2 regions of the Halomonas sp. BMC6 genome follow, and region 2 is predicted to be linked to the other one. Evidence: predicted binding sites of a transcription regulator. Region 2 holds the regulator's gene; the other holds the start of a gene.

The links. The regulator PhoB, encoded in region 2, activates phosphate uptake and scavenging genes when phosphate is short. The targets are predictions, from matches to a motif close to TGTCATANNNNTGTCANA.
Region 1: a site for PhoB is predicted at 1,931-1,948, ahead of phnD (phosphate/phosphite/phosphonate ABC transporter substrate-binding protein). Genes of this name have one in related genera too.

Annotation. Positions count from the first base shown of each region.
Region 1 is NZ_CAXNSH010000001.1:1,061,714-1,066,363, reverse strand. Features, by position in the region: gene phnC (phosphonate ABC transporter ATP-binding protein) at 1-792, opposite strand, end outside; gene phnD (phosphate/phosphite/phosphonate ABC transporter substrate-binding protein) at 916-1,881, opposite strand; gene AB6K10_RS05070 (bifunctional diguanylate cyclase/phosphodiesterase) at 1,983-3,737, opposite strand; gene AB6K10_RS05065 (alkaline phosphatase D family protein) at 3,857-4,650, opposite strand, start outside.
Region 2 is NZ_CAXNSH010000001.1:620,171-624,820, reverse strand. Features, by position in the region: gene AB6K10_RS02885 (chorismate lyase) at 1-250, shown strand, start outside; gene ubiA (4-hydroxybenzoate octaprenyltransferase) at 289-1,179, shown strand; gene phoB (phosphate regulon transcriptional regulator PhoB) at 1,291-1,980, shown strand; gene phoR (phosphate regulon sensor histidine kinase PhoR) at 1,983-3,275, shown strand; gene AB6K10_RS02865 (hypothetical protein) at 3,629-3,925, shown strand; gene AB6K10_RS02860 (hypothetical protein) at 4,491-4,650, shown strand, end outside.

The sequences.
Region 1 (4,650 bases), 440 kb from region 2:
AGCGCCGCTGCCCTCCTCCTCGTCATCATCGGCAGGCTCAGGGGTGGTGTCCCAATCCTCTTCGCCGTAAATAGTGGTCAGCATCTCGCTGGTCAGATCGCTGGGCTTACCGTCGAAAACGATCTCCCCGGCGCGCAGCCCGACGATGCGATCGGCAAACTGCTGGGCCAACGCCACATCATGAATGTTAATGATGGCGGCCAGCTCGCGCTCGGCGCACAGCTCGCGAATCAAGCGCATGATTTGGCGAGAGGTTTTAGGGTCCAGGCTCGCGGTGGGTTCATCCACCAGCAGCAGTTTGGGGCTTTGCAGCAGCGCTCGAGCAATGCCCACCCGCTGGCGCTGGCCACCGGAGAGCGCATCGGCGCGCTTATCGATCGCGTGGGGCAGGCCTACACGCTCAAGCAAGCGAAACGCTTCTGCCACGGCTTCCTGCGGGTAGCGGCGTAAAAAGCTGCGCCAGAAACCTACATAGCCCAGCTGGCCAGAGAGCACGTTCTCCATCACGCTCAGGCGGTCCACCAGGGCGTACTCTTGGAAAATCATCCCCATGGAGCGGCGGGCATGGCGCAGGCGGCTGCCTGAGAGTTTCGTCAGCTCCACGTCTTCCAGTCGAATGCTGCCTTGGGTGGGCTCTACCAGACGATTCACGCAGCGGATCAACGTGCTCTTTCCCGCGCCAGACGGGCCAATAAGTGCCATAACCTGCCCTTTCGGCAGCGAGAGCTGGATATCGGTCAGCGCGCGGTCGCCGGTCGGGTAACGCTTGCCAACGCCGGTGAGTGTCAACATGGGGGATGCCTCAATCTCTTATGCGTCCGTGCTTGCGTTCACAAGCACGTCTCTAATGACTACATAGCGGCTCGGCCAGGAGGTCGCCCTCCTGGCCGAGAAAATCATGGAACGACCGATGGATTAGTCGCAGTCGTACGTCACACCGTTGGCATCGGCGATGGTACGGATCACTGACCAGTTCTCTTGATAGGTGATCGGAATGAACTGAGCTTCACCGGAGTTGGCAAACTCGGCTTCCAGCGGTGTGCCTTCCCAGTCGTAGCTGAAGAACGCATCCTGAATCTGCTCGGCAAGCTCCGGGCTCAGGTTGTGCGCCAGACCATAGGCCGTGGTGGGGAAGGTTTCCGAGGTGTAGATGACGTTGTAATCGCCTTCGCTCACCACATCGCGTGACAGCATGCGCTTGGCCACGGAGTTGGCAATGGCGGCGGCGTCGTAATCTTTGTTCACTACGCCAAGGATGGAATTGTCGTGAGAGCCAGAGAAAGCTGTCTCGAAATCTTCACCCGCTTCCAGACCGTACTCAGAGCGCAGCAGCGCGGAAGGCGCGCGGAAACCGGAGTTGGACGTTTCGGAGGTAAACGCCAGCTGACGACCGGCTAAGTCTTCCACCGACTCGATACCGCTATCGGGGTAGGTGATGATTTCCATCTCGTAGCCGAAACTGCCGTCTTCCGCCGCCATCATGGCGAAGGGGCGGAAGCCACCGCAGTTGACTGCCACCGGCACACCGCCCGTGTTGAAGCCCGCCACGTGGAGACGACCAGCGCGCAGCGCTTCCTGCTGGGCAGCGTTGGACTGCACCGGGAAGAACTGAACGTTTTTACCGGTAGCGTCGCTCAGGTGATCCAGGAAATCGGCCCAAACGTCGGCATACACGGCCGGATCTTCAACCGGCGTGTAAGCAAACACCAGCGTATCCGGATCGACCCACTGCGACTCATCGCTGGGCACGTCGGCGATCATGTCGCCGTCGTTGTCCATGTAGCGCGAAGAGAGATCAGCAGAGGCAGTGACCGCTGCCAGTGCAAACGCGCCCGCAACGGCGGCGCTCAACAGCGTACGAGAGAAAGAGAGAGTATGCATGCATCACCTAAGCGAGTTAAGAAGTGTTAACGCCATAGTGGCGAGCCGATGTGACAGCCTCGGGACACTCTCATGACGCCTAGGTGACGAATCCGTGACGACTAACAGTCGCCGCCCACGCAGCAGCCGCGCCGCTCCACGAACAGGCTGTTGCCGGCGATTTTCTTGGCCTGATGCTTCAGCTCCGAGAGCTGCGCAGCGATATCCAGCGCCTTGCAGGGAGCGGGGTCGGTAATCGGCTTGACGGCAACCGAGACGCTGACGAAGGGGAAGAATGTCACGCCGCCCTGGCGGCTTTCGATGGAGATCCCGCCCTGAAGACGGTCACTCTCCTCGTAAAAGCCAGGCGCCATCACTTCGAAAGAGTGGAGAATCTGCTGGCAGACGCTTTCCCAGTGTTCCAGCGGCAGCAACATCATGAAATCGTCGCCGCCGATATGGCCGATAAAGCCGCCGGCACTCTCCACCTGCGCCTGCAGCAATCGGGACAGTGAGATGATCACGTGGTCGCCGCGGGCATAGCCGTAGGCGTCGTTAAACGCCTTGAAGTTATCCAAATCCACGTAAGCCGCCGCGAAGCCGCTGCCTTGGGATAAATACGAAGCCAAGGTTTCGTTGATCAGAATATTGCCGGGCAGCCCGGTGAGTGGATTGGCGTGGCGCGCTTGGCGCACTTGAATCGCGGTAATCTCACGCAGCAGATCGACGATATTGCCCATCCCAAGGTACTGCCCCTCGCCATCGACGATGACGAAATCCTCCTGTTCGATGTCGCGGCTGTCGGTGAGCTGCTGGCTCAGCGCCTCCAGGGAGAGATCCGCATCCGCCACGATCATTTTAGGATCGGCGATCTCCAGCACGCAGCGCTTAGCGTACAGCGCGTGGCTGTACTGGTTGGTGAACAGCGTGAGGAAGGCATTGCGGCGCACCACCGCCACGGGAACGCCCGCTTCGATCACCGCCACGCAGCGCAGCCGAGGATCCCCGCGAAAGCGCTCGGCCAGCGTGGGCACCGAACAGCTCGCCGAGACGCTCTCGATCGGGCGTAAAATGGAGTGCGCGGTGCGACCCGCCGGGCTTTTGAGCTGGGTCGTGGCAGGCAGGAGCGTATTGAGCTGCATGGGAGGCTGAAGGCTTGGCCGAGCGAAGTAGAAACCTTGCAGCAGCGCAAGGCCTCTGTCTAGCTCCCATAAACAGAGATGTTCAGCGGCCGTTTCAACGCCTTCGGCGATGAGCTGGCAGTCGAGACTGCGCGCCACGTCCAAAATGGAGCGCAAAAACTCCCGTTTGGCAGGCTCTTTGTCGATCCCTGAGATGAAGTGACGGTCGAGCTTGACGAAGTCGGGCCGCAGCTCTGACCAGTGGCGCAGGCTGGAGTGCCCGGCCCCCAAATCATCCAACGCGACCTGAAAGCCCATATCGCGGTAGTGGTCCACCGCTTGACGCATCAGTTCGTAGTCATGAATCGGCACGTGTTCGGTCAACTCGATGACCACGCGCTCAGGGGGCAGGCCGCTCTCTTGGATGAAGCTCATCGTCAGCCCTTCGCGGAAATCACGCTCCACGATGGTCAACGGCATCACGTTGAGAAACAGCAGTCCCGGCAGTTCGAGCTCGGCAAACCGACGAATGGCGAGACGCCGACACAGAAGATCCAGCTCGACCAGCAGGCCCGCCTGGGTCGCCACATCGAATAACCGCAGGGGAGAGTGCAGCGGGGACGTTTTTGGCCCGCGAATCAGCGCTTCATAGCCGTAAATGGCCTGCTGATTGGCGTCCACGATGGGTTGGAACAGCACGTGCAGCTCTTCTGCCGCAATAATTTGATTTAGCCACTGCGCTTCTTGTGCGGTCATATGCCTGCTGCCCTATCAAACGTCTACTATCCCTATGATTTGTAACGCTCCATGAGGAAGGTTCTAGGGCAGCAAGCCTGCGTTATTGTGATGACAATTGTATGACAGCTAGCGGTTCTTTACGGGTCGATAGGCACCTTCGGCGGCGGAAAGACCACGTCGCCCCCACTGGCATCAAGCTGGCGAACATCCGTTGGTTTGCCCTGCTCGTCCAGGCTCACCAAACCGATGCCACTGGCGTTCCACAATCGCTCTCCGGCGCTGGCCTGGTCTGGATCGCGGGGGTAGATGCTGAGCTTGCGCCGCTTGGTGAACCAGTTAAGCGGCGACAGCGGCGCGTAGAGCCAGCGGTTCAGGCGGTCAAAGGTATTCAGCAGCTGTTTGGGAAAGGTGTTCTTCACCCCGCTCGACGTGATTTGCCAGAGCTGTGGCGCCCGCTTCTGGCGTCGCACGACGATGTCGTAGGCAAAGGAGTAGTGAACGTCCCCCGAGAGGATCACGTAGTTACCGGGGGTTTTGGAGTGCCGCCAGATATGCAGCAGCACGTTGGCCGCGCCCCGGTGCGCCATCCAGTTCTCGGCGTCGACCACCAGCGGCTTGCCCGCCAGGGTGAAAAGTTTTTGGATACTTTCGATCAGCTTGACGCCAAACATGGGCGCAGGCGAGACGATCACGGCGCTTTTAGTGCCCAGCAGCGCCTGCTGCATCTCCATCAGCGCTTCCCAATCCATCAAGCCCGATGGGCGACTGGGGCTGCGCTCGCTGCGCCAGCGGCGCGTGCGGGTGTCCAGCACGATGAGGGCGGGCGTGCCCGGCACCTGAAACTCCCAGCCCTGAAAGCGCAGCAGCCGCTCGATGAGGGCATCCTGGGCGCTAGGATTCAGCGGGCCGATATCGTCAAACAGGGTGATCG
Region 2 (4,650 bases):
ACAAGGCAAAGGGTTAGGGAAGTTGGGTGAGCGCTCGCTAGGCAGCTGGTTGTTTCAGCAGCCCGACTTGGTGCGCGGCCCGCTAGAAGCGACGGCGACGCGGCCGCGCTTTATCCGCTCGCAGCCAGGGCTGGCGGCCCAGAGCTTATGGGGGCGGCGCTCGGTCTTTGAGCACGGTGGGCTTTCGTTATTGGTTCAAGAGTATTTTTTATCCACCATGGCAGATGCACTGGGCCTGCCGTCGCGCTAGGCTAACGCAGCGACTTTTTCGACGAGGTAAGCATGAGCATGGACCGTTCTCTGTTGCGCCCGACCGGGTGGGCCCGCTTGACCGATTTCTTACAGCTAATGCGTTTGGACCGACCCATCGGCACCTGGCTGTTGATGTGGCCAACGCTATGGGCGCTGTGGGTCGCCTCTGAGGGCGTGCCGGGCCGCGATGTGCTGCTGATTTTTATCGCTGGGGTATATGTGATGCGCGCGGCAGGCTGCGTGGTGAACGACTACGCCGACCGCCACTTTGATGGTCATGTTAAGCGCACCAAGCAGAGGCCTTTAGCAACGGGGCGGATTAGCGAAACCGAAGCGCAACTGCTGTTTGTGGCGTTGGTGGCCGCCGCCTTTATTTTAGTACTGCTGACCAACTGGTTTACCGTGCTGCTTTCGCTTGGGGGTGTGCTGCTGGCCTCCATTTATCCGTTCATGAAGCGTTACACCCATTTTCCCCAGGTGGTGCTCGGGGCGGCGTTCTCCTGGGCGATCCCGATGGCGTTTGGTGCCGTGCTTGGTGAGGTGCCGTTAGACGCGTGGATACTGTTCAGTGCCAACGTGCTCTGGACGGTCGCGTATGACACCCAGTACGCCATGGTGGATCGCGACGATGATCTCAAAATTGGCATTAAGTCCACCGCGGTGCTGTTTGGCAGTGCCGACCGTTTCATCATTGGCCTGCTGCAGTTGGCGACGCTGGCTCTGCTTACCTGGGTAGGTATACGGGTTGGGTTAGGCGGTTTCTTCTGGCTGGGTTTGGCAGGCATGGCCGCAACGTTTGCCCATCAGCAGCGGTTAATTTTTCACTGTGACCGCGACCGCTGCTTCCAGGCGTTTCTGAACAATCACTGGTCCGGGCTTTTGGTTTTTGCTGGCATCGCGCTTAGCGGGTGGCCGGTGACTGGCTAATTATGCTGGGTGTCATAGAATTGTCATTAAGTCATGGTGTTATCGTCACAGACATGTCATTGAACTGTTTTCGCATAGATGAGCTTTCTTAGAACACCGTGAGGCCCTGGAATGACCGCCAAGACCGTACTGATCGTCGATGATGAGGCGCCCATTCGCGAGATGATCGCTGTGGCGCTGGAAATGGCTGACTATCGCGTGCTTGAAGCGGACAACGCCCAGGATGCTCACGCGATGGTGGTCGATCACCAGCCTGACCTGCTGCTGCTGGACTGGATGATGCCGGGCACCAGCGGCATCGAGTTGGCCCGTCGTCTCAAGCGTGAAGAGGCCACGGCCGAGTTGCCGATCATCATGCTGACCGCCAAGGGCGAAGAGGATAATAAGATTCAGGGTCTGGAAGCGGGCGCGGATGACTACATCACCAAGCCGTTTTCGCCCCGTGAATTGGTGGCGCGTCTGAAAGCCGTGCTGCGCCGAGCGACCCCGCGTGGTGTGGAAGACCCCATCGAAATCAATGGCCTGCTGTTAGATCCGGTGAGCCATCGTGTGAGCGCGTACGGCAAGGCCCTGGAGATGGGCCCTACCGAGTATCGCTTACTGCAGTTTTTCATGACCCACCAAGAGCGTGCCTATACCCGTAGCCAGTTACTCGATCAGGTGTGGGGCGGCAACGTATACGTCGAAGAGCGCACGGTGGACGTGCATATTCGCCGGTTGCGCAAAGCGCTGGGTGAAGCGCACCAGAATCTGATTCAAACAGTGCGGGGCACTGGGTATCGTTTCTCTGCTCGGGTGTAATCGTGCGCCTGTGGAGCCGTGAACTGTGGCGAATCATCTGGCTGGCTTTCCTAGGGATGTGCCTGGGATGGCTGCTGGGCTACCCGGGGTTCGGGCTGGCGGCAGGTCTGACGCTCTGTTTGGTCTATCAACTCCGTCAGCTTAGAGCCCTGTTCAAATGGCTTACGCTGAACCCCCACGATGAGCCACCTGCGGCCACTGGCATGTGGGGCGAACTCTTCGATCGCCTTTATCGTTACCAAAAAAGCCAGCGCATAACGCAAAGCCGCCTGCGAGCCACCCTCGCGCGTATTCAAGAGTCCTCTGAGGCGATGCGTGATAGCGTCGTGATGCTGGATCGCCACGGAGATTTAGAGTGGTGGAACAGTGCCGCCACCGACATGCTCGGCCTGCAAACGGCCCATGACCGCGGCCAGCACATTACCAACTTGCTGCGCGACCCGCGTTTTATCAGCTACTTCAATGCCCGTGAATATAGCGAGCCACTGACCCTCACCTCGCCCATCGACGAGCGACGCATTTTACAGTATCAAATCACGCTCTATGGTGATGACGAGCGCTTGGTCATGGCCCGGGACATTACGCGCCTGCATCGCCTGGAACAGATGCGCCGCGACTTCGTGGCCAACGTGTCTCACGAGCTGCGCACACCACTGACCGTCCTTTCGGGCTACCTGGAAACGTACGGCGATTTGAAAGAGCTATTGCCGCCTCGTTTGGGCAAAGGCATCGGTCAGATGGAAGAGCAGACCAAGCGCATGCAGAACTTGGTCAACGACCTGCTACTACTCTCTCGGCTCGAAATCGACCGAGGGGGAGAAGATCACCAGCCGCTTGCCGTAGGGCCGATGCTAGAGAGTATTCGTCGCGATGCGCTGGCGCTGTCTCACCAGAAACACAGCGTGCAGGTCGTGCTCGATTGCGAAGCGCGCCTAGTCGGCAGCGAGCAGGAGCTGCGCAGTGCGATCTCCAACTTGGCGTTCAACGCGGTGCGCTATACGCCAGCGGGAAGCCAGATCACCCTCCGCTGGGCGGCTCTGCCCAATGGCAGTGCCTGCATCGAAGTGGACGACGACGGTGAAGGGATCGATCCTGTCCATATTCCTCGCCTCACCGAGCGCTTCTACCGTGTCGATAAGGGGCGCAGTACGGCCACCGGCGGCACTGGGCTGGGCCTTGCCATTGTGAAACACGTTCTACTACGCCACGACGCGCAGCTCCAAGTGGAGTCGTTGCCCGGTGAGGGGGCGCTGTTCCGCTGCGTGTTCCCGGCTACGCGGGTAGTCCACGACTAACGTGTCGATCGGGCCACCTGCGCCTCTCTCCTCACCTACGCGTTACTGCCCTCTCTCTGGTTTGCATAATCTATGTATAAGTGTGTCATATTGGCATGTAAGCATGGTCAAACACCGCGCATGTGCCATATGTAGCCACCGTATTCGCTTTCGATTCCATGCTAAGCCTACTTTTGGCACGGTGCTATTTTTCATAAGCATTTGTATTTTAATGTCTTTTTTTTGATGCGCGGATTGTTGGCATATCGGCTGCAACGTTATGAGTAAGGAAGATTACCGCAGGAACTGGTAAGACACGAAGTCACTCTTCCTTTTAAAGCGGTATTTCACAGCGATCGAGGAGGCGGAATATGATGTCCAAGGAACTACTCAAGAAAGCTGGTATTTTAGGTGTAACGTTCGGTTTGGTAGCGAGCCCACTGGCTTTTGCCCAAGAGCCTGCCGACCCGGCCGATAACATCTCTCCAGATGAGCAACCGGTTGAATCTCAATCCAGCGGCTCGGCCATGTCATCTGATCATGACAACCAGGATTTAACCCATGACGAGGGCGATCATGCCAGCGACATGGAGCCGAATTCCATGAGCGACGACTCGGATGCGACGTATGACAGCACCGAGGAGCTGCCGGAAGAAAATAGCGGCATGTAACTCGTAACATTTATTTGCAAAGCTGTAAAAAACTCTTACGCTTAAGGTTGAGCATTTAAGAGGCAAGGATGTCTCACAGCAAGGATGCTCGAAGATTCAAGGAATGAATCATACAACGATCAATACGCTGGTTAGGGTGAACTCCAAGGTTGGAATCCCGCAAAAGGACAGGAAGCCAGACGTCGGTATCGTTCACAAGTAAGAGTGATCAAGACCCCGCCCTGCGGGGTCTAATTTTTTGTGCCTACGACATACGCGAAGTGCTCTACGAGGCACGTCAGCATGAAAGGACTGTGGAGGCGTTCTGGGAAAGTGAGTCATTTTGCGTCACTTAGAAAGCGCATGTGTCATTGTTGCACAATATTTTTGAGGTATTTTTGACGCTGCAACATTATATTGCGCGCTATTTAAATTTAATAAATATTTGTTTTTATTGGTTTTTTTATTTTTTTTGGAAAAGTGGCATCCTGCATGCAATAGCTAGGTGTAAAGTTAGCCATTAGTCGTAGACGCTCATTGGTTCTCGCCTACGCCGATTGGTTCCATGTTAAAGGAGTACGTATCAATGTTATTCAACGAGTTAGCGAAAAAGACGGCTGTTCTAGGCGTTGCGTTTGGTTTGGTTGCAAGCCCAATGGCCTTTGCCCACACGTCCATTGAATTGAATAAAGACCGCTCTGCAGGTCACGACATCATCGAGCCAAGCTCGCACAATACGTCGGGCC